4 regions of the Burkholderia sp. BCC1972 genome follow, and region 1 is predicted to be linked to each of the others. Evidence: predicted binding sites of a transcription regulator. Region 1 holds the regulator's gene; each other region holds the start of a gene.

The links. Region 1 encodes HrcA, which represses chaperone genes, less so after heat shock. Its sites were predicted from a motif close to TTAGCACTCNNNNNNNNNGAGTGCTAA; they were not measured.
Region 2: a site for HrcA is predicted at 2,528-2,554, ahead of groES (co-chaperone GroES). Genes of this name have one in related genera too.
Region 3: a site for HrcA is predicted at 1,138-1,164, ahead of rpoH (RNA polymerase sigma factor RpoH). Genes of this name have one in related genera too.
Region 4: a site for HrcA is predicted at 2,608-2,634, ahead of U5798_RS13090 (co-chaperone GroES). Genes of this name have one in related genera too.

What each region holds. Positions count from the first base shown of each region.
Region 1 covers NZ_CAJPGH010000005.1:80,431-85,764, reverse strand. Annotated here, with positions in the region: gene U5798_RS09880 (RNA-binding S4 domain-containing protein) at 1-165, opposite strand, end outside; gene hemH (ferrochelatase) at 168-1,232, opposite strand; gene hrcA (heat-inducible transcriptional repressor HrcA) at 1,368-2,390, opposite strand; gene U5798_RS09865 (NAD kinase) at 2,522-3,424, shown strand; gene recN (DNA repair protein RecN) at 3,444-5,093, shown strand; gene glnE (bifunctional [glutamate--ammonia ligase]-adenylyl-L-tyrosine phosphorylase/[glutamate--ammonia-ligase] adenylyltransferase) at 5,186-5,334, opposite strand, start outside.
Region 2 covers NZ_CAJPGH010000005.1:231,533-236,866, forward strand. Annotated here, with positions in the region: gene U5798_RS10505 (hypothetical protein) at 1-399, opposite strand, end outside; gene U5798_RS10510 (carbohydrate porin) at 481-1,905, opposite strand; gene groES (co-chaperone GroES) at 2,628-2,921, shown strand; gene groL (chaperonin GroEL) at 2,968-4,608, shown strand; gene U5798_RS10525 (hypothetical protein) at 4,747-5,334, opposite strand, start outside.
Region 3 covers NZ_CAJPGH010000010.1:41,245-46,578, forward strand. Annotated here, with positions in the region: gene U5798_RS16260 (nuclear transport factor 2 family protein) at 1-249, opposite strand, end outside; gene U5798_RS16265 (acyloxyacyl hydrolase) at 295-864, opposite strand; gene rpoH (RNA polymerase sigma factor RpoH) at 1,226-2,161, shown strand; gene cydP (cytochrome oxidase putative small subunit CydP) at 2,541-2,822, shown strand; gene U5798_RS16280 (cytochrome ubiquinol oxidase subunit I) at 2,812-4,392, shown strand; gene cydB (cytochrome d ubiquinol oxidase subunit II) at 4,424-5,334, shown strand, end outside.
Region 4 covers NZ_CAJPGH010000007.1:97,452-102,785, forward strand. Annotated here, with positions in the region: gene U5798_RS13080 (LysE family translocator) at 1-463, opposite strand, end outside; gene groL (chaperonin GroEL) at 632-2,272, opposite strand; gene U5798_RS13090 (co-chaperone GroES) at 2,285-2,575, opposite strand; gene U5798_RS13095 (lipase family protein) at 2,718-4,001, opposite strand; gene U5798_RS13100 (class II aldolase/adducin family protein) at 4,380-5,060, shown strand; gene U5798_RS13105 (sigma-54 interaction domain-containing protein) at 5,181-5,334, shown strand, end outside.

The sequences.
Region 1 (5,334 bases):
GACCCGCACGTCCTTGGCCGGCTTGACCGCCGCACCGCCGATCTTCACGTGCCCCTTGTCGACCGCATCGGTCGCGAGCGAGCGCGTCTTGAAGAAGCGGGCCGCCCATAGCCATTTGTCGATGCGCAGCTTCGCACCGGGGTCCGTGGAAATCTTGTAGTTCATGATCAGTTCACCGTTTCGGGCTGCGCGGCCCTGACGGGCCAGCCCTGCAGATTCTCGGCGACGATCTCGCCGAGCGCGCCGATCCATGCGGGCGCGCCGTTCAGGCACGGAATGCGGTGGAAAGTCTTGCCGCCGCCGGCCAGGAACTCGTCGCGCACTTCCATGCCGATTTCCTCGATCGTTTCCAGGCAATCGGCCGTGAAACCGGGACAGAACACGTCGGCCCGCCGCACGCCGGCCTCGCCGAACTCGCGCAGCGTCGGCGCGGTGTACGGCTGCAGCCATTCGGCCTTGCCGAAGCGCGACTGGAACGTGACGCGGCATTCGGTCGTCGACAGCCCGAGCGCGGCCATCAGCAACGCGCCCGTCTGCTGGCACTGGTCGTGATACGGGTCGCCGAGGTCGAGCGTGCGCTTCGGCACGCCGTGGAAACTCAGCACGAGCTTGTCGCCGGCCGCGAAATCGGGCCGGCCGTGCTGCGCCCAGTATTGGCGCACCTGTTCGGCCAGCGCGTGGATATAGGCCGGATGGTCGGCGTAATGCCGCACCGTGCGCACTTCCGGCTGGTTGCGCATGCGCGCGAGTGCGTCGAACGCGGCATCGAAGGCGGTGGCCGTGGTCGACGCCGAGTATTGCGGATACATCGGCATCAGCAGCACGCGCTCGACGCCCGCGCGCTTGAACTGCGCGAGCGCGTGCGAAATGTTCGGGCTGCCGTAGCGCATCGCGTAGTCGACCGTCACGTGATACCCGTTCGACGTGAGCAGGTGCCGCACGCTGTCCGTCTGGCGCTCGGTGTACACGCGCAGCGGCGAACCCTCGGGCATCCAGACGGCCGCGTATTTCTTCGCGGACGCGCGGCCGCGCAGCGGCAGGATCAGCGTGCGCAGCAGCACCTGCCAGACGGCCTGCGGAATCTCGACGACGCGCGGATCCGACAGGAATTCGGCCAGGTAGCGCCGCACCGCGCGCGGCGTGGGTGCGTCGGGCGTGCCGAGATTGATCAGCAGCACACCGATGCGGTGGGCGGCCGCGATGCTCGAAGGCGGCTCAAGATCGAAACGCATGGGCAAGAACGTGCTCGAGGCACGGGACCGGACGGCTCTCAATTATAGCGGGCCGCCCCATGCCGTTCGGCCGACTGTCGGCGCGTGCGGCAATGCGACACGATGACGGGGCGGGATCAGGCGGCCGATCGCAGGCTATTGCTGGCTCAGCGTGAGCGACAGCAGGCGCGCGGTGATGTCGACGATCGGTATCACGCGGTTGTAGGCCATGCGGGTCGGGCCGATCACGCCGAGCGTGCCGACGATCTGCCCGTTCACCTCGTACGGCGCGGTGACGACGCTCATTTCCTCGATCGGCACGAGCGTCGATTCGCCGCCGATGAAGATCTGCACGCCCTGGGCGTGGCTCGACACGTCGAGCAGTTGCAGGAGGCCCGTCTTTTGGTCGAACACGTCGAACAGCTTGCGCAGCCGCGCCATGTCGGACGACAGATCCGCCACTTCGAGCAGGTTGCGCTCGCCGGAAATCAGCACGGTGTCCTCGGTGTCGGGCACCTCGGTACTGGCCGTCACGGCCGCGTGCATCAGCGTGGTCATGTCGCCGCGCAGCTGGTCGATCTCGTCGCGCAGGCGGCGGCGCACCTCGTCGAACGACAGGCCGGCGAAATGCGCATTGATGTAGTTGGACGCCTCGGTCAGCTGCGACGGCGAATAGTCGCGCGGCGTCGCGAGCATCCGGTTCTGCACGTCGCCCTCGGGCGTGACGATGATCAGCAGGATGCGCTTGTCGGACAGGCGCATGAACTCGATCTGCTTGAACACGTGGCTGCGGCGCGGCGTCAGCACGACGCCCGCGAACTGCGACAGGTTCGACAGCACGCTCGCGGCGGCCGCGACCACCCGCTGCTGCGGCTCGCCGGCCTGCAGCGTGTTCTGCACCTGCCGCGCGACGGCCTCGGCGTCGATCGGCGCCTCGACCGTCAGCATCGTGTCGACGAACAGCCGGTAGCCGCGCGGCGTCGGCACGCGCCCGGCCGACGTGTGCGGGCTCGACACGAGGCCGAGCTCCTCCAGGTCGGACATCACGTTGCGGATCGTCGCCGGGCTCAGCTCGAGCCCGGAGTAACGGGACAACGTGCGCGATCCGACTGGCTGACCGTCGGCGATATACCGTTCGATCAGGGTTTTCAGGAGGGTTCGTGCGCGAGGATCTAGCATGGTGGAAAATTTTAGCGCAACCGCGCGACCGCGGCGAGTGGCGTCGCCCACCGTTGCGCGGGCCGGCCCGATCCGGCCCCGCCGGGGCACAACCGGTTCTTTTCGTCAACGAGCTATGGTGTAATGCCGGCATGAAAACCGGTAATCAGTTCAACACCGTCGCGCTCGTCGGCCGAAGCAACACGCCCAACATCGCCGAGCCGCTCGCCACGCTGGCCGCCTGCGTCGCCGGGCAGGGCTTCGAGGTCGTCTTCGAAGCCGAGACCGCGCGCGAGATCGGCATCACCGGCTACCCGGCGCTGACGCCGGCCGAAATCGGGGCGCGCGCCGACGTGGCGGTCGTGCTGGGCGGCGACGGGACGATGCTCGGCATCGGCCGTCAGCTCGCGCCGTACAAGACGCCGCTGATCGGGATCAACCACGGGCGGCTCGGCTTCATCACCGACATCGCGGCGGCCGACATGCAGGCGCTCGTCCCGGTGATCCTGTCGGGCAAGTTCGAGCGCGAGGAACGCGCGCTGCTCGAGGCGCGGATCATGCGCGACGGCGAACCGATCTACCACGCGATTGCGTTCAACGACGTCGTCGTGAACCGCAGCGGCTTCTCCGGGATGGTCGAGCTGCGCGCGTCGGTCGACGGCCGGTACATGTACAACCAGCGTTCGGACGGCCTGATCGTCGCGACGCCGACCGGCTCGACCGCCTACGCGCTGTCGTCGGCCGGCCCGATCCTCCATCCGCAGCTGGCGGGCATCGTGCTCGTGCCGATCGCGCCGCACGCGCTGTCGAACCGGCCGATCGTGCTGCCCGACGATTCGAAAATCGCGATCCAGATCGTCGGCGGGCGCGACGTCAACGTGAACTTCGACATGCAGTCGTTCACGTCGCTCGAACTGAACGACACGATCGAGGTGCGCCGCTCGAAGCACACGGTGCCGTTCCTGCACCCGATCGGCTACAGCTACTACGCGACGCTGCGCAAGAAGCTGCACTGGAACGAACACGCCTCGAACGAAGACGACAAGGCGTCCTGACGCCGCTCCGCCCGACACCATGCTCCGCCACCTCTCGATCCGCGACTTCGTCATCGTCGCCGCGCTCGATCTCGAATTCGACAGCGGCTTTTCCGTCTTCTCCGGCGAAACCGGCGCCGGGAAATCGATCCTGATCGACGCCCTCGCCCTCGCGCTCGGCGAACGCGCCGACGCGAGCGTCGTGCGCACCGGCTGCGGCCGCGCCGACATCACGGCCGAATTCACGCCGCACGACCGCGTCGCGCGCTGGCTCGACGAACACGCGTTCGACACCGAGGACACCGTGATGCTGCGCCGCGTGATCGACGCAAACGGCCGTTCGCGCGCGTTCATCAACGGCACCAGCGCGACGCTCGCGCAGCTGCGCGAACTCGGCGAAATGCTCGTCGACATCCACGGCCAGCACGCGCACCAGCTGCTGATGCGGCCCGATGCCCAGCGCGAGCTGTTCGACACGCACGCGGGGCTCGTCGCCGATGCCGCGAACGTCGCGCGCGCCTGGCGCGTGTGGCGCGACGCGACGCAAGCGATCGACGCCGCGAAGGCGCACGAGCGCGAGCTGCAGCTCGAACGCGAAAAACTCGCGTGGCAGCTCGCCGAGCTCGACAAGCTCGCGCCGCAGCCCGGCGAATGGGACGAAGTCAGCAACGAGCACAAGCGGCTGTCGCATTCGGCGAACCTGATCGAAGGCGTGCGCGGCGCGCTCAACGCACTGTCCGAGTCCGACGACGCGATGCTCGCGCAGCTCGGCGCGATCGTGTCGAAGCTGCGCAGCCTGGCCGACTACGACACGGCGCTCGGCGACGCGCTCGCGTCGCTCGAACCGGCCGAGATCCAGCTGCAGGAAGCCGTCTATTCGCTGTCGCACTACGCGCAGCGCGTCGACCTCGATCCCGAGCGGCTCGCGCAGGTCGAGACGCGCCTCGATGCGCTGCACTCGACCGCCCGCAAGTTCCGGCTGCCGCCCGACACGCTGCACGAGGAACATGCGGCGCGCCGAGCGCAGCTCGCCGCGCTCGACGCGGCCGCCGATCTCGGCGCGCTCGAGGCGGCGCAGGCCAAGGCGCGCGAAGCCTATCTCGCCGATGCCCGGCACCTGTCCAAGGCGCGCGCGCAGGCCGCGAAGGCGCTCGGCACGGCCGTCACCGCCGGCATGCAGGAGTTGTCGATGGCGGGCGGCAGCTTCGAAGTCGCGCTCGTCCCGCTCGCCGACGGCGGCCCGCACGGGCTCGAGCAGGTCGAATTCCGCGTCGCGGGGCACCCGGGCGTGCCGCTGCGGCCGCTCGCGAAGGTCGCGTCGGGCGGCGAACTCGCGCGGATCAGCCTCGCGCTCGCGGTCATTGCCAGCGCGGCAAGCCCGACGCCCACACTGATCTTCGACGAAGTCGATACGGGGATCGGCGGTGGCGTCGCCGAAGTGGTCGGCCGCCTGCTGCACCAGCTCGGGCGAGAGCGCCAGGTGCTGTGCGTGACGCACCTGCCGCAGGTCGCCGCCCGCGGCGACCATCACTTCCAGGTCGCGAAAGGCGCCGACGATCGCGGCGGCACGGTTTCGACGGTCGTCGCGCTCGACCGCGCCAACCGCATCGAGGAAGTCGCGCGGATGCTCGGCGGGCTCGAGATCACGGCCACGACGCGCAAGCACGCGAAGGAAATGCTGGCGGCCTGACGCCGCCGCCGGCCTGCGCCGGCCGAACCAGGCACGCTCACAAACCGCTCGGGGCGGTGCGCGGATCGATACCGCGCCCGCCCGGCCTTCATTCAAACACCCGTTTCAACCGCGCCGAACACGCGCTCCCACAGCGCCGTCACGGCCGCCCGCTCGTCGGCCACCACGGCCGGATCGACGCGCGCCTTCTCCATCCCGTCGAGCCGCAGCTTGTGCTGCAGCTTCCGGTACTTGCGGTACG
Region 2 (5,334 bases), 150 kb from region 1:
GATCACCCAGCCCGACCTCAGCATCGTCATCGCGGTCGACAGGCCGACGCCGCCGGGGCACGCCTTCAGGTCGCGCGGGATCGATGCGAACAGGCTCAGCTGCTTCGTTGACGGGCGATAGTCGACGATCGTGCTGCCGGTGCCCTGCAGGTTCGCCGCGTTGTTGAAGTTGTCGACGAGCACGTCGCCTGCCTGGATCGTGCCGGCCGACACCGGCGCGACCGCGATCGCATACGGGTTCTGGTCGCCGTTGTCGGGCACCGTGTTGACGAGCAGCGTATGGCGATGCAGCGTCTCGAGGAAGCCTTGCGGCTCGGCGAACGCGCCGGCGGCGGCCGTCAGCGCGACGGCGGCCAGCGCGCCCGTCGCGAGGCGGCGAAGCGGGGCGGATTGAATCATCGGGATCTCCTGGGGAGCGCGCCGCGCCGGCGGCGCGCGAAAACGGGGTGGCGTAGGGCGACTGGCGTGCGCGTGCGGCGCTCAGAACGTGATCGTCGTGCGTGCGCCGAGCACGAACGTGTTGCGCAGCGGCTGGGTCGCATCGCTCGGGTTCTGGCCCGCGCCGGCATTGAACGTGTACTGCGCATCGGCCGCGATCACCCACCACGGGTTGACCTGGTACTGGTAGGTCGCCTCGACCGTCGTCTCGCGGGTGCGCACGCCGTACGGGCCGGCCGCGAACGTCCGCGCGGCCTGGTCGAGGTCGGTTACGTGGCTGCCGACCTGGATGTACGTGACGGCGAGGCCGACGCTGTCGTTGTCGCGGCCGTCGAACGGCGCCTTCAGCACGATGCCCGCGTTCGCCGCGAAGCTCACGAGGTTGCGGTCGCCCGGCGCGCCCATCACGCGCGCGAACACGCCGAGGCTTTTCGCGCCGGTCGGGTCGGGGCGCCAGATCATCTGGTCGGCCACCGCATAGAAGCTGTAGTCGCCGTGATGCTGCTGCGCATTGCCGTTCGAAGCAGGATCGGCGAGCGACAGCCCGTCGGTGCCGATGCCCTGGTCCGCGAAGCGGCCGTTGTGATACCAGACGCCGATCTTGTAGGTGCCCGGCAGCCCGTTCGAGTGGCCGGTGTCCATTTCGCCGTCGGACGGCTGGTTCAGCGCGTATTGCAGCTCGCCGATATAGAGCGTGCCGTTGTGCAGGTTGAAGTTCGTGCCGCTCAGGTTGCCGGGGTTGTTGCCGAGCGGATCGCCGTCGAACACGCCCGCGAGCGCGGTGAGCTTCGGCGTGATCTGCGCGCGCACGCGCACGCCGAGGCCCGCGAGCGGATAGGCGGGGCCGCCGTTCGGCAGATCGTACGACGGCAGCGCGGGCCAGCCGAACATCGTGTTGACGAACGTGTTCGCATACGTGCTGACCATGAATTCCTGGTCCAGGCTTTGTTGGCCGATCTTCACGTCGACGCGCTTGTCGAGGAACGACTGCTGGTACCAGAGCTCCCACAGGCGCGTCGTGTCCTGCGCCTCGATGCCGCTCGCGGTGTTGAGCGTGCCGAGATTGCGCGCACTCAGGTTGCTGCCGTGGATCTGCAGCGCGCTGACGTTGAAGGTGCCGCCGGGCAGGCCGATCGCCTTCTGCGTATCGACCGTCAGCGTCGCGGTCGTCAGCCCGTCGTACGTGCCGCCGCGGTTCAGGCCGCCGCGCAGGTTCGCGAGGTATTCGCTGGTTTCGGTGATCTGCAGCGTCGCGCCGTACTTGCCGAGCCACGGGCGGATGCCGCCCATGTCGCCGAGCAGGCTCTGGCGCGTCCAGATGCCGGTCCACATGTCGGTCGGCTTCGCCTGGATCGCGAGGTCGGCCTCGGGTGCTTCGGGCTGCGCATCGACCGACGCGGCGGCGAACGCGGCGCCGCTCGCGAACGATGCACACGCGAGGACGGCCGCACAGGCGGCGGGGCGCATCCTGGCACGGACGCGGTCTCCATGGAACGACACAACCTTCATATCAAATCCCTGTTTCTAATTGGTTTGGAGTCCTGCTTGTCGGTCGCTGTCCCGACGCTCGGCACCGATCGGCCAGGGCATGAAGAAGAGCGCAACGCGGCGCATCGTAGGAGTCTCAAATGAGAAAGTCAATGTAAACGAGAATGATTCGCATCTAAATTACTGAATGTAATGGGATGCCTTACGGAAGAGGCCCGATGGGTGTTTTTCGGGAGGAGGAACGTAAATATCGGCGTAATGAAAATGAATGCTTAGATGCGTAGCGATGGATCGCCGGGGAGCGGGCGCGACGGTCGTCGGGCGCGGTGAGCGGGCATGTTGCGGCGGACGGAATCGGCGCCTGTGCAGGTTTTTCGATGCGATGCCGCCGGTCGCAGGAACTCCGTGCTTACCCGGTGTCCAAACGGGGCTGGATGCGAATCGCGGGCCGCGCGGGCTCGTGTGTCGGGCCGGGTAGCGTGGGTCGGAGTCTTGTTTTGAAAGGGTTTTTTGTGATTTTCGGGTGTTTTCCCCGCTGCGGTGCCGCGTTGAAAATTCGTCCGGTTTCCCTTCTTGAATTTGTCAAAACCCGTCCATATAATTAGCACTCGCTGCACGAGAGTGCTAACAATTCTCTGCCGGGCGACAAGCCGGGCAGATTCCCTAAGCGTTCTTCAATCTCAGTCAAGAGAGGAGTGAATATGAACCTTCGTCCTTTGCACGATCGCGTGATCGTCAAGCGCCTGGATCAGGAAACCAAGACCGCCTCGGGCATCGTGATCCCCGACGCCGCTGCTGAAAAGCCGGACCAGGGCGAAGTCCTGGCCGTCGGCCCGGGCAAGCGCGACGACAAGGGCGCCCCGATCGCGCTCGACGTGAAGGTCGGCGATCGCGTCCTGTTCGGCAAGTACGCAGGCCAGACCGTCAAGGTCGACGGCAACGAACTGCTGGTCATGCGCGAAGAAGACATCATGGCCGTGGTCAACGCCAAGTAAGCGTCCTCCGACGGTACATATTCCCAAGAATTCAAGGAGTTAGAAGATGGCAGCTAAAGACGTCGTATTCGGCGATTCCGCCCGTTCGAAGATGGTCGAAGGCGTGAACATTCTCGCCAACGCAGTCAAGGTCACGCTGGGTCCGAAGGGCCGCAACGTGGTGCTCGAGCGCAGCTTCGGCGGCCCGACGGTCACCAAGGACGGTGTGTCGGTCGCGAAGGAAATCGAGCTGAAGGACAAGCTCCAGAACATGGGCGCGCAAATGGTCAAGGAAGTCGCTTCCAAGACCAGCGACAACGCAGGCGACGGCACGACGACGGCAACCGTCCTCGCGCAATCGATCGTCCGCGAAGGCATGAAGTACGTCGCATCGGGCATGAACCCGATGGACCTGAAGCGCGGCATCGACAAGGCAGTCGCAGCGGCTGTCGAAGAGCTGAAGAAGATCAGCAAGCCGTGCACGACCAACAAGGAAATCGCACAGGTCGGCTCGATCTCGGCGAACAGCGACACGTCGATCGGCGATCGCATCGCTGAAGCGATGGACAAGGTCGGCAAGGAAGGCGTCATCACCGTCGAAGACGGCAAGTCGCTGGCCGACGAACTCGACGTCGTCGAAGGCATGCAATTCGACCGCGGCTACCTGTCGCCGTACTTCATCAACAACCCGGAAAAGCAAGTCGCCGTCCTCGACAACCCGTTCGTGCTGCTGCACGACAAGAAGGTGTCGAACATCCGCGATCTGCTGCCGGTGCTCGAGCAAGTCGCGAAGGCTGGCCGTCCGCTGCTGATCATCGCTGAAGACATCGAAGGCGAAGCGCTCGCGACGCTGGTCGTGAACAACATCCGCGGCATCCTGAAGACCGTTGCGGTCAAGGCGCCTGGCTTCGGTGATCGTCGCAAGGCGATGCTGGAAGACATCGCGATCCTGACGGGCGGCCAAGTGATCGCCGAAGAAACCGGCCTGACGCTCGAGAAGGCAACGCTGGCAGAACTGGGCCAGGCGAAGCGTATCGAAGTGGGCAAGGAAAACACGACGATCATCGACGGCGCAGGCGAAGCCGTGAACATCGAAGCACGCGTGAAGCAAGTGCGCGCGCAAATCGAAGAAGCGACGTCGGACTACGACCGTGAAAAGCTGCAAGAGCGCGTGGCCAAGCTGGCCGGCGGCGTTGCAGTGATCAAGGTCGGTGCTGCGACCGAAGTCGAAATGAAGGAAAAGAAGGCACGTGTCGAAGACGCACTGCACGCAACGCGCGCAGCTGTGGAAGAAGGCATCGTGGCAGGTGGCGGCGTTGCGCTGATCCGCGCTCGCACCGCGATCGCAGGCCTGACCGGCGCGAACGCCGACCAGAACGCCGGCATCAAGATCGTGCTGCGCGCAATGGAAGAGCCGCTGCGCCAGATCGTCACGAACGGTGGCGAAGAAGCCAGCGTCGTCGTGGCGGCAGTGGCTGCCGGTACGGGCAACTACGGCTACAACGCAGCAACGGGCGAGTACGTCGACATGGTTGAAGCCGGCGTCGTCGACCCGACCAAGGTCACGCGCACCGCACTGCAGAACGCAGCTTCGGTTGCAGGCCTGCTGCTGACGACGGACGCAGCTGTCGCAGAACTGCCGAAGGAAGATGCACCGATGCCGGGCGGCATGCCGGGCGGCATGGGCGGCATGGGCATGGACATGTAATCGACTTCGGTCGATGGTGTCCGGGGCGCGCAGCGATGCGCGCTCCAGCCAAAAGAAAAGACCCGCAGCGATGCGGGTCTTTTTTATTGGCGCGAGGATTTTGGTGCAAGGTGGAAAGTGGACCGCGCGATGACCGTGTCATTGACGCGGCGTGATCAAGGTGTAGTAGGGGCGTGTTTTAACGACGAAGCGGGGATTGGCCGAGAGCGCGTTGACCACGGCAGCATAGCGTGTGCGAGCGTGGTCCAGTTCAGCCGACGATGGCGGCCATCGATGGGCATTCCATAGCAGATCGACATAGCTGATGGCAACGGCATTTGCACTACGGTCCGTCAGCACGTGTTCGATGTTGTCGGCGAGCATCGCCGTGTCGGACGAAAACAGCGTCGAGATGGATGCAGGCCAGTGCGTTTGCGCGAGCGCGACGTTCTTGTCACCACCAACGTTGTACGTGCGCGTATCGGACGTCGCGGCCAGATAGGCGGCCAGAAAGTCGTTGCCCTGTGGAACGAATGCCGTGATGCCATCTTTCGGAGCGTCCTGCCGGAAGTCTGCAACGATTGACCGATCGAGCATCGCAAACTGGTCGCGGAAGTCCAGCGGTGCATGTAGCGGCACCTGCCGCTCGTAGTGACGCACTTCGGAATACACGAGGCGGGAATCCGGATTCGGCAGGTTCGATGTGAGCATCAGACCCAGCAGCAACCACGCAACGTTGTGTTTGTC
Region 3 (5,334 bases), on a different contig from region 1:
CCCGGTGACGACGCAGGTTTCGCCGCCGGCCGGCAGCACGTCCTGCGACTGGATCTCGATCTGGCGGTAGCGGCGGCGACCGGCGACGATGGCATCGATGAACTGCTGCTTGGTTTCGCGTTTGCCGTTGGTGTGTACGAAGAACACCTTGTCCGACAGCAGCGCGTCGAGCGCCTCGCCGTCCCCGTCCACCATCGCCCGGAACCGATCGCGCTCGAGCGCGCGGATCGCATCGACCACCTTCGCCATCGCCTGACTCCTCGGCAACGCGCCCGCCGTGCGCGGGCGTGCGGATCAGAAGTTGTACTGCACGTAGAACTGGTGGAAATTTATACCAGGATTCGGCTCTTTGATACCCGCGTTAGACACATGTTCAAAACGGTAGCCGACCTGATACTGTTGCCGTTGGCCGAACTGCACGCCGACGCCCGCGGTCGGTGCGAACTGGAACGCGGTCGATAGCGAGAAATTGTTCGAAATCGTCGGATGAGTCAGGAGCCGGACGCCACCGCCGGCCTCGATGAACGGGCGAACCTCCCCCGCGCTCCTGATGAAGCGGAACATCGGCGTGACGCCGAATTCGCCGATGCTGCTGTGGACGTTGCCGCCCGTGTGCCAGTAGCCGACGTGCCCTTCGACGACGAACGCGAAGTGCCAGCCGCCGACCTGCCACCAGTTCCAGCCCGGATCCCACACGACACCGAGATCGCCCTTGTCGATCCCGCGGCGATCCGAAAACCCGCCGCCCGCCTGGATCCCCCATCGATCCGCGAACGCCGCGCCCGATCCGCCCAGAAGTGACGCCGCCAGCAACGCATGCAGCGCAAGCCGGCTGCGGGGTCGGCGATTCTTCTTGTTGTTCATTCTGACACTCCAACTTTTTGGGTTGAATGGAGCCGGCCGCGACGGCCTGGCCCGAGCGAACTGAATGGTATGGTAAAGGACTTTTCGGATCGGCATCACGAAGCGAAATGGCTTCCTTCCAAAACGACAAAAATCGAAATCGTCTACCGATTACCATCAGAAACAACGGCTTACGGAACTTCGCGCCCCACCCCGTGTCGCAGATTAGACTATCGATTCGACTTCTTTGATAGAAAAATCGGGAACTCGGATGCCCCCGCCCGCTCTAAGGAATTAGCACTCGTCTTGCGGGAGTGCTAAGATGGCCCACGGAATCTCATTCGAGACCGGGGGTTTGTCCCTGATTCCAAAGGAGTTTTTAGTGAGCAACGCCCTGACCCTCCCGAACACCCTGAGCCCGGCGCCGGCCAAGGCCGAATCGGCAGGCTCGCTGGCGCTCGCAGCCCAATCGATGTTGCCCGGCCAGCTCGGCAACATCGACGCGTATATCCAGGCCGTCAACCGCATCCCGCTGCTGACCGCCGAAGAGGAACGCCAGTACGCAACCGAATTCCGTGAAGACAACAACCTCGACTCGGCGCGCCGCCTCGTGCTGTCGCACCTGCGTCTGGTCGTGTCGATCGCGCGCAACTATCTCGGCTACGGCCTGCCGCACGGCGACCTGATCCAGGAAGGCAACATCGGCCTGATGAAGGCGGTGAAGCGCTTCGACCCGGCGCAAAACGTGCGCCTGGTGTCGTACGCGATCCACTGGATCAAGGCCGAGATCCACGAGTACATCCTGCGCAACTGGCGCATGGTGAAGGTCGCGACGACGAAGGCGCAGCGCAAGCTGTTCTTCAACCTGCGCAGCCACAAGAAGTCCATGCAGGCGATGACGCCCGAGGAAATCGACGGTCTCGCGCAGGAGCTCAACGTCAAGCGCGAAGAAGTGACCGAGATGGAAACGCGCCTGTCGGGCGGCGACATCGCGCTCGAGGGCCAAGTGGAAGACGGCGAGGAGTCGTACGCGCCGATCGCCTACCTGGCCGACTCGCACAACGAGCCGACCGCCGTGCTCGCCGCACGTCAGCGCGACATGCTGCAGACGGACGGCATCGCGCAGGCGCTCGAGGCGCTCGATGCGCGCAGCCGCCGCATCATCGAGGCGCGCTGGCTGCACGTCGACGACGACGGCTCGGGCGGCTCGACGCTGCACGATCTCGCGGCCGAATTCGGCGTATCCGCGGAACGCATCCGCCAGATCGAAGCGAGCGCGATGAAAAAGATGCGCACTGCCCTCGCCGAATACGCGTAAATCCCCGGCGATTCAGAGCGCCTCATCGAAAACCGCTGCCCCTCCGGCAGCGGTTTTTTTTCGCCCGTCTTTTCGCGTGTTTTCACACGCTTCCGCGCGTGTTTTTCCGCCTGCTTTTCCGCCTGTTTCTCCGCCGATTAATTGACCTGATTCATCAGGTATATGGTCGTTTCCGGGCCCCTTCCGCATAAGCTTGATCTGCCTCAACTTTTGCCCCGCGTTTCGCGACGGTCTGCCGCAGCGCAGCACTCGGCATCGGAAAGCCGTCCTTTTAAAATTGGCATGTCTGGCGCAAAAGGATTAAAACAGCTTCACGGCCGTCATAAATCCGACGTAAAGTCGCCCCAAATCCGACGTAAATCGATTCAGGATAATCGCCTTGATCTCGATCAATAAAAGGCCTGCGCCGCCGTCGTCCCCGCGACCGCCCGGCACGATCGGCTGGCGCGCGCGCATCGCCGCGTGGGCACGCGGCCCGACCCTCGCCCGCGACATCACCCTGGTGCTGATCGTCAAGCTGATCCTCCTGATGTCGCTCAAATACGCATTCTTCAATCATCCGCAGGCCGAGCACATGTCGCTTCCGCCTGCCGCCGTGGCCGAGAAGCTGCTCTCGGTACCGGCGCCTGCATCTACCGAGGGAGACCACCATGATAAGTAGTGAAGTCGTCGATCTGTCACGTCTGCAGTTCGGCATCACGGCGCTCTACCACTTCCTGTTCGTGCCGTTGACGCTCGGCCTGTCCTGGCTGCTCGTCATCATGGAAGCCGTCTACGTGATGACCGGCAAACAGGTCTACAAGGACATGACCCAGTTCTGGGGCAAGCTGTTCGGGATCAACTTCGCGATGGGCGTGACGACCGGCATCACGCTCGAATTCCAGTTCGGTACGAACTGGTCGTACTACTCGCACTATGTCGGCGACATCTTCGGCGTGCCGCTCGCGGTCGAAGGCCTGATGGCGTTCTTCCTCGAATCGACGTTCGTCGGCCTGTTCTTCTTCGGCTGGAACCGCCTGTCGAAGGTCAAGCACCTGATGGTCACGTTCCTCGTCGCGCTGGGCTCGAACCTGTCCGCGCTGTGGATCCTCGTCGCCAACGGCTGGATGAACAACCCGGTCGGCGCCGAGTTCAACTATCAGACGATGCGCATGGAGATGACGAGCCTGTTCGACGTGCTGTTCAACCCCGTCGCGCAGGTAAAGTTCGTGCACACCGTGTCGGCCGGCTACGTGTCGGCGGCGATGTTCGTGCTCGGCGTGTCGTCGTGGTACCTGCTGAAGAAGCGCGACGTCGACTTCGCGCTGCGCTCGTTCGCGGTCGCGGCCGGCTTCGGCCTCGCGGCGACGCTGTGCGTGATCGTGCTTGGCGACGAATCGGGTTATACGACCGGCGAAGTGCAGAAGATGAAGCTCGCCGCGATCGAATCCGAATGGGAAACGCAGCCGGCGCCCGCCTCGTTCACGCTGATCGGGATTCCGAACCAGGAAGAACAGCGCACCGACTACGCGATCAAGATCCCGTACGCGCTCGGCCTGATCGCGACGCGCTCGATCGACGAACCGGTGATCGGCCTGCGCGAACTCGCGAAGCACAGCGAGGAGCACATCCAGAGCGGGATGGTCGCGTACGGCGCGCTGCAGAAGATCAAGCAGGGCGACACGAGCGACGCGACCCGCGCGCTGTTCGACCAGCACAAGCAGTATCTCGGCTACGGGCTGATGCTCAAGCAGTTCACGCCGAACGTGGTCGATGCAACGCCCGAGCAGATCAAGGCCGCCGCGAAGAAGACGATCCCGCCGGTCGCGCCCGTGTTCTTCTCGTTCCGGATCATGGTGGCCCTCGGCTTCCTGTTCGTCGCGACGTTCATTGCCGCGTTCTGGTTCTGCGCGCGCCGCGAACTGCTGCAGGACAACCGCCGCTGGTTCCTGCGCTATGCGGTGTGGGCGATCCCGCTGCCGTGGATCGCGATCGAATTCGGCTGGATCGTCGCCGAACTCGGCCGCCAGCCGTGGACGATCGCCGGCGTGCTGCCGACGCACCTGTCCGCGTCGAGCCTGCAGCCGTCCGACCTGTACCTGAGTCTCGCGGGCTTCATCCTGTTCTACACCGCCCTGTTCGTCATCGAGATCAAGCTGATGTTCAAGTACGCGCGCCTCGGCCCGTCGTCGCTGCATACCGGCCGCTATCACCACGAACTCGCGGCCGCCAGCGAGCGCGCCCCGGCGTGAGCACGCACCTGAAACCGAACAAGGAATCGCTATGGACTATGCAACTCTCAAGCTGATCTGGTGGCTGCTCGTCGGCGTACTGCTGATCGGCTTCGCCGTCACCGACGGCTTCGACATGGGCGCGACCGCACTGCTGCCGTTCCTCGGCAAGACCGACGACGAGCGCCGCATCATCGTCAACACCGTCGGCGCGACGTGGGAAGGCAACCAGGTGTGGCTGATCACGGCCGGCGGCGCGATGTTCGCCGCCTGGCCGCTCGTCTACGCCGCGTCGTTCTCCGGCTTCTACTTCGCGATGCTGCTCGTGCTGTTCGCGCTGTTCTTCCGGCCGGTGGGCTTCGACTACCGCAGCAAGCGGCCCGATCCGCGCTGGCGCGCCGGCTGGGACTGGGGCCTGTTCGTCGGCGGCTTCGTGCCGGCGCTCGTGTTCGGCGTCGCGTTCGGCAACCTGCTGCAGGGCGTGCCGTTCAAGTTCGACAGCGACCTGCGCGTGACCTACTACGGCGGCTTCTGGGCGCTGCTGAACCCGTTCGCGCTGCTGTGCGGGCTCGTCAGCCTCACGATGCTCGTCGCGCACGGCGCCGCGTTCATCAAGATGAAGACCGACGGCGTGATCGCGCGCCGTGCGTCGATCGCGCTGCGCGTGGCGTCGTTCCTCGCGGTCGTGCTGTTCGCGCTGGCCGGCGTGCTGATCGCATCGTATGTCGGCGGTTTCCACATCACGCACGCCGCGCCGAACGACACCGTCGCGAACCCGCTGCTCAAGGACGTCGCCGCCGGCTCGGGCCTGTGGCTCGCGAACTACGGCGAATTCCCGTGGATGATCGCGGCGCCCGTCGTCGGCATCGCGGGCGGCCTGCTCGCGATGCTGCTCGCCGGTTCGAAGCAGGAGAAGACGGCGTTCTTCTGCACGGGGCTGATGATCGCCGGCGTGATCCTGAC
Region 4 (5,334 bases), on a different contig from region 1:
CCGACAGTACGACGACCACGAGATCGAGCCACGCCGGCGCATGGGCTGGCACCATCAGCGCGAAGATACTGCCGTAGAACGCGACGGATTTCGGGTTCGTCATGCTGACGACGTAGCCCTTTTTCGCTGCGTTCCAGTCGGAAGCAGCAGCCGGCGCGGAAACGGGCAGCGGCTTGCGTGCGGTCACGATCATTTTCAGGCCGAGCCAGATCAGGTACGCAGCGCCTGCGAGCCGCAGCGCGGTGTGGACCCATGCGACGTGCGTCACGAGCAGGCTCAACCCGGCGATCGCGATCGCGGCCCAGGTGCCGGACGCGGCAGCGAGGCCGAGCCCCGTCATCACGCCCGCGCGGCGCGACACGACGGCGGTCGCCGTGACGATCACGAAGTTCGGGCCCGGGCTGGCAACGCTCAGCAGCAGGACGCCGGCGAGCGGAAGCAAGGTGTTGAGGGTGGTTGACATGGCGTGGCCGGCGGCGCGGGTGGACGGGCTTTCATCTTACCCGAGCGCGGTAACGGCCTCGCATACGGTCGATCCCAAAGAAAAACGCGTGACGACTTCCGTCGCCACGCGTTTCCTGTTCCAGCAAGACCGCATGCACACCGGCGAACCGGCGCGCGCAGGCCAACCTCAGAAATCGAACCCCGGCCCGCCTGCACCGGGGCCGCCCGGGCCGGCGACCGGCGCTGCATCCTTCGGCGCTTCGAACACGGTCGCATCGGTCGTCAGCAGCAGGCCGGCCACCGACGCCGCGTTCTGCAGCGCCGTGCGCGTGACCTTGGTCGGATCGAGCACGCCCGATTCGACGAGGTCGCCGTACTCGCCGGTCTGCGCGTTGTACCCGAAGTTGCCCGTGCCTTCCGCGACCTTCGCGACGACGACGCTCGCTTCCTCGCCCGCATTCGTGACGATCTGGCGCAGCGGTTCCTCGAGCGCGCGCAGCACGATCTTGATGCCTGCGTCCTGGTCGGCGTTCACGCCCTTCAGTTCGCGGATCGCTTGCCGCACGCGGATCAGCGCGACGCCGCCGCCCGGCACGATGCCTTCCTCGACGGCCGCGCGCGTGGCGTGCAGCGCGTCGTCGACGCGATCCTTCTTCTCCTTCACTTCGATCTCGGTCGCACCGCCGACCTTGATCACCGCGACGCCGCCCGCGAGCTTCGCGACGCGTTCCTGCAGCTTCTCGCGGTCATAGTCGGACGTGGCTTCTTCGATCTGCACGCGGATCTGCTTCACGCGCGCCTCGATGTTCTTCGCATCGCCCGCGCCGTCGATCACGGTCGTGTTTTCCTTGCCGACCTCGATGCGCTTCGCCTGGCCGAGCTCGGCGAGCGTCGCCTTCTCGAGCGTCAGGCCCGTTTCCTCGGCGATCACCTGGCCGCCGGTGAGGATCGCGATGTCCTCGAGCAGCGCCTTGCGGCGATCGCCGAAGCCCGGCGCCTTGACCGCGACCGTCTTCAGGATCCCGCGGATGTTGTTCACGACGAGCGTCGCGAGCGCTTCGCCTTCGACGTCTTCCGCGATGATCAGCAGCGGGCGGCCCGACTTCGCGACCTGTTCGAGCACCGGCAGCAGGTCGCGGATGTTCGAGATCTTCTTGTCGTGCAGCAGGATGTACGGGCTCTCGATCTCGGCGACCTGCTTGTCCGGATTGTTGATGAAGTACGGCGACAGGTAGCCGCGATCGAACTGCAGCCCTTCGACGACGTCGAGTTCATCCGCGAGCGACTTGCCGTCCTCGACGGTGATCACGCCTTCCTTGCCGACGCGGTCGATCGCTTCGGCGATACGCTGGCCGATCGATTCCTCGCCGTTCGCGGAGATCGTCGCGACCTGCGCGATTTCCTTGCTCGTGGTGGTCGGCTTGCTGATCTTCTTCAATTCGTCGACGGCCGCGGCGACGGCCTTGTCGATGCCGCGCTTCAGGTCGAGCGGGTTGAGCCCGGCCGCCACGTATTTCTGGCCTTCGCGGACGATCGCCTGCGCGAGCACGGTGGCCGTCGTCGTGCCGTCGCCGGCTGCGTCGCTGGTGCGCGACGCGACTTCCTTCACGAGCTGCGCGCCGATGTTCTGCAGCTTGTCCGCGAGTTCGATTTCCTTCGCGACCGATACGCCGTCCTTCGTGACGACGGGTGCGCCGAAGCTGCGTTCGAGCACGACGTTGCGGCCCTTCGGCCCGAGCGTGACCTTCACTGCGTTCGCGAGGATGTTCACGCCTTCGGTCAGCTTCGACCGTGCGATGTCGCTGAAAATGATTTCCTTGGCTGCCATGATTGCGCTCCGTTATTGATTGACGACCGCGACGATGTCTTCCTCGCGCAGCACGAGAAACTCGTTGCCGTCCACTTTGACGGCTTGGCCCGCGTATTTGCCGAACAGCACGCGCTCGCCGACCTGCAGGTCGGGCACGATGCGCTGGCCGTCCGCATCCTTGCGGCCGGGGCCGACGGCAATCACTTCGCCCTGGTCGGGCTTTTCGGCGGCGCTGTCGGGGATCACGATGCCCGACGCGGTGGTGGTTTCCTGGTCGAGACGCTTCACGATCACGCGGTCGTGCAAGGGGCGTAGGCTCATCTTTTCGTCCTGTACGGGTCTGCCGGAATTGGCTGGCACTCTTTAGAAGAGAGTGCTGACGAGTATAAAAATGCGCGGCGGCGCGATCCAATAACGGATTTGCACAAGCATTCGCGCCGTTGTGCAAAGCGCCGGAAGCCGGCTATTGCGACACGGCCTGCTGCGCGGCCGGCGAGCAGACCGGGCGGATCGTCTCGCCGGCCAGCACGCGCTTCACGAACGGAATCGAATTGGCGAGCGATGCGTTCACGGTGCCGTTGTGCTCGCGGCCGGCATACAGGTGTGCCTCGACGGTCGTGCCGGCCGCGCACGCATCCTTCGCGAGCGCGAGTTCGAGCGGCGCCAGCCCGTCGTCGGCGCCCGCGCCGATGAAGACGGGCGTGGCGATCTTCAGCGTCGGGTATTTCAGGAAGTCGTCCCACCATGCCTGCAGCCGCGCATCGCCGCCCGGCTTCACGGTGCTCGCGTGCGTGAGATGCGCGAGCGCCGCATCGTCCTCGAGCGACGCGAGGCAACTGATGCGCGCCTGTTCGAGGATCGGCAGCGCGCGCTCGGTCAGCACTTCGTCGGCGCGCACCGACGGGTCGACCTGCTGCGCGGACAGCACCGAATAGAACTGGTACGCGAGTGTCGGATCGACGCGCTCGGGATCGCGCCGGTACGCCGTCTCGAACTTCGGCAGCGACGCGAGCGTGGAGCGTGAAGCGTTGTAGATCGTCCCGGTCGCGACGGTCGCACGGATCGCGAGTTCGGGCGCATAGGCGGGCGCGTAGCCGGCTGCCGCGATCACGGCCGAGCCGCCTTGCGACTGGCCGACGAGCACGACTTCGTTCGCGAGGCCCGGCACGCCGCCGAGCACCGCGCGCACGCTGTCGAGCAACGTGTAGCTGTTCGAACGATTGTTGAGCTGCGGGTTCGGGCCGGGGGTGCCGAGGCCCTGGTAGTCGGTCGCCACGACCGCGAACCCTTGCTGAAGCCACGCATTCAGGTAGCGCACGTCGCGATACGATCGGCCGAACCAGGACGGCGCGCAGATGTCGGCCATCCCGAACGTGCCGTGCGCCCATGCGACGATCGGCCAGCCGCCGGCCGGCGGCGTGCCGCGCGGCACGAACAGCGCGCCCGACACGGCTATCGGCGTGTGGCCGCCGACACCGTCGGTCGATGCATACAGGATGCGCAGTTGCCGCGCGGCGCTCGCGAGCCCGAGCGTCGCGGGCAGCGGTTCGGAACGCAGCAGCACGCCGGGCGTGGCCGGAATGTCGCGATCCCATGTGTAGAACGCGGACACGCGGCCGTCGCCCTGCAACGGATCGGGTGCGGGAACACGGCCGGGTGAAGCCGCGTGCGAAACGACGGAAGGCACGGCGAGCGCCGATGCGAGCAGCGTGCGTGCGGCGAGGCCGCGCAGGGGAAGGAGCGTCATGGTCGGAAGGAGATCGGTGAGAGCGGATGAGCCAGCCATGCAGGGCCGGCGCGGGCCGACCACGATGCAAGTTTCGAACCAGCGTGCTCGTTGCGTACGCCGCGCATGGCGTGGCGGGCGATCGATCGGCGCTGCGCGGGGCATGCACGCGCACCGGCTGCGCGTCGTGCAGCAATCCCGACCGGCACGTTGTTGCTCCCGCAACAGACGCACGTGCCCGGACGGCTCCGCGCGTGTCGTCCGGGCGCGCCCGCGCTGCGTCGGCCGGCCTGTGCCGCCTGCATCGCCGGCTGGCACGATTGCTGCTGATCCGGTGGTCGTGCGTCGCTGCGTTGCGACGCGAGTCCATCCGTCCACCCGATCAAGGAAACCGTCTTCATGTCCGTCACCCAAGCCATCGACAGCGGCGAACTCGTGGCATTCGTCGAGCGCGCGACGCGCGAATTCACGCAGGCCGAGCGTGTGCTGAAGGAAACGCGCACGCTGTCCGCGACCAACACGTTCCAGGCGTTCCAGCGCGTGCCGGGCACGGAACTCGTCGTCGCGCTGTCCGCACCGAGCCCGTGGGCTGCGTCGCAGGAGATCCAGCCCGTCGTCGTGACGCTCGAAGGCGACGTACTGCACGGCGACGCGCGCGCGGGCGGCAACGGCCCGCGCTACGCGGGCGTGTTCCGCGAGGCGCCGGAAGTCGACGTCGTGATTCACGTCCACGGTCCGTACCTCGGCGCATGGGCGAGCGCGCATCGTCCGCTGCCGATCCGCTACGCGCCGACCGCGCGCTACACGCGGGCCCGCGAAATCCCGGTCTATGTCGATCGCCGTCCCGGCGAGCCGCGCTTCATCGTCGATACGATCCGGCGCGATCCCGACGTGCCGGCGATCATCGAGGCGAACGGCGGTGCGACGTTCTGGGGCAAGTCGATCCTCGACGTGTCGAAGTACATCCTGATCCTCGAGGAAGCCGCGTACTTCCAGGCGCTCGCCGAACCGCTCGGCGGCTCGCTCGACTTCGGGCCGGGCGCGCTCGAACAGCAATGGAAGATGACCGGGCTGGCATGACGCGGTGCGGCGGCCGGCGCAATCCGGCCGCCGTCATACCGATAGCTCGATGAATTGGTTCGTTGCCGGCGCGCGTCTTGCTATCGTCGAACCTTCCCCGTTCAACTCGCCGGTCGTGCCATGGCCATCTTCAGCTTGCCGGACCCGACTTCGCACGCGATCACGATCCGCGCGAAGGCACTGACGTTCGACGACCCCAAATCGCGCGTGCTGCTCGAACGCATCCAGCTCGTCGCACCGAGCGATGCGACGGTGCTCGTCACCGGCGAAAGCG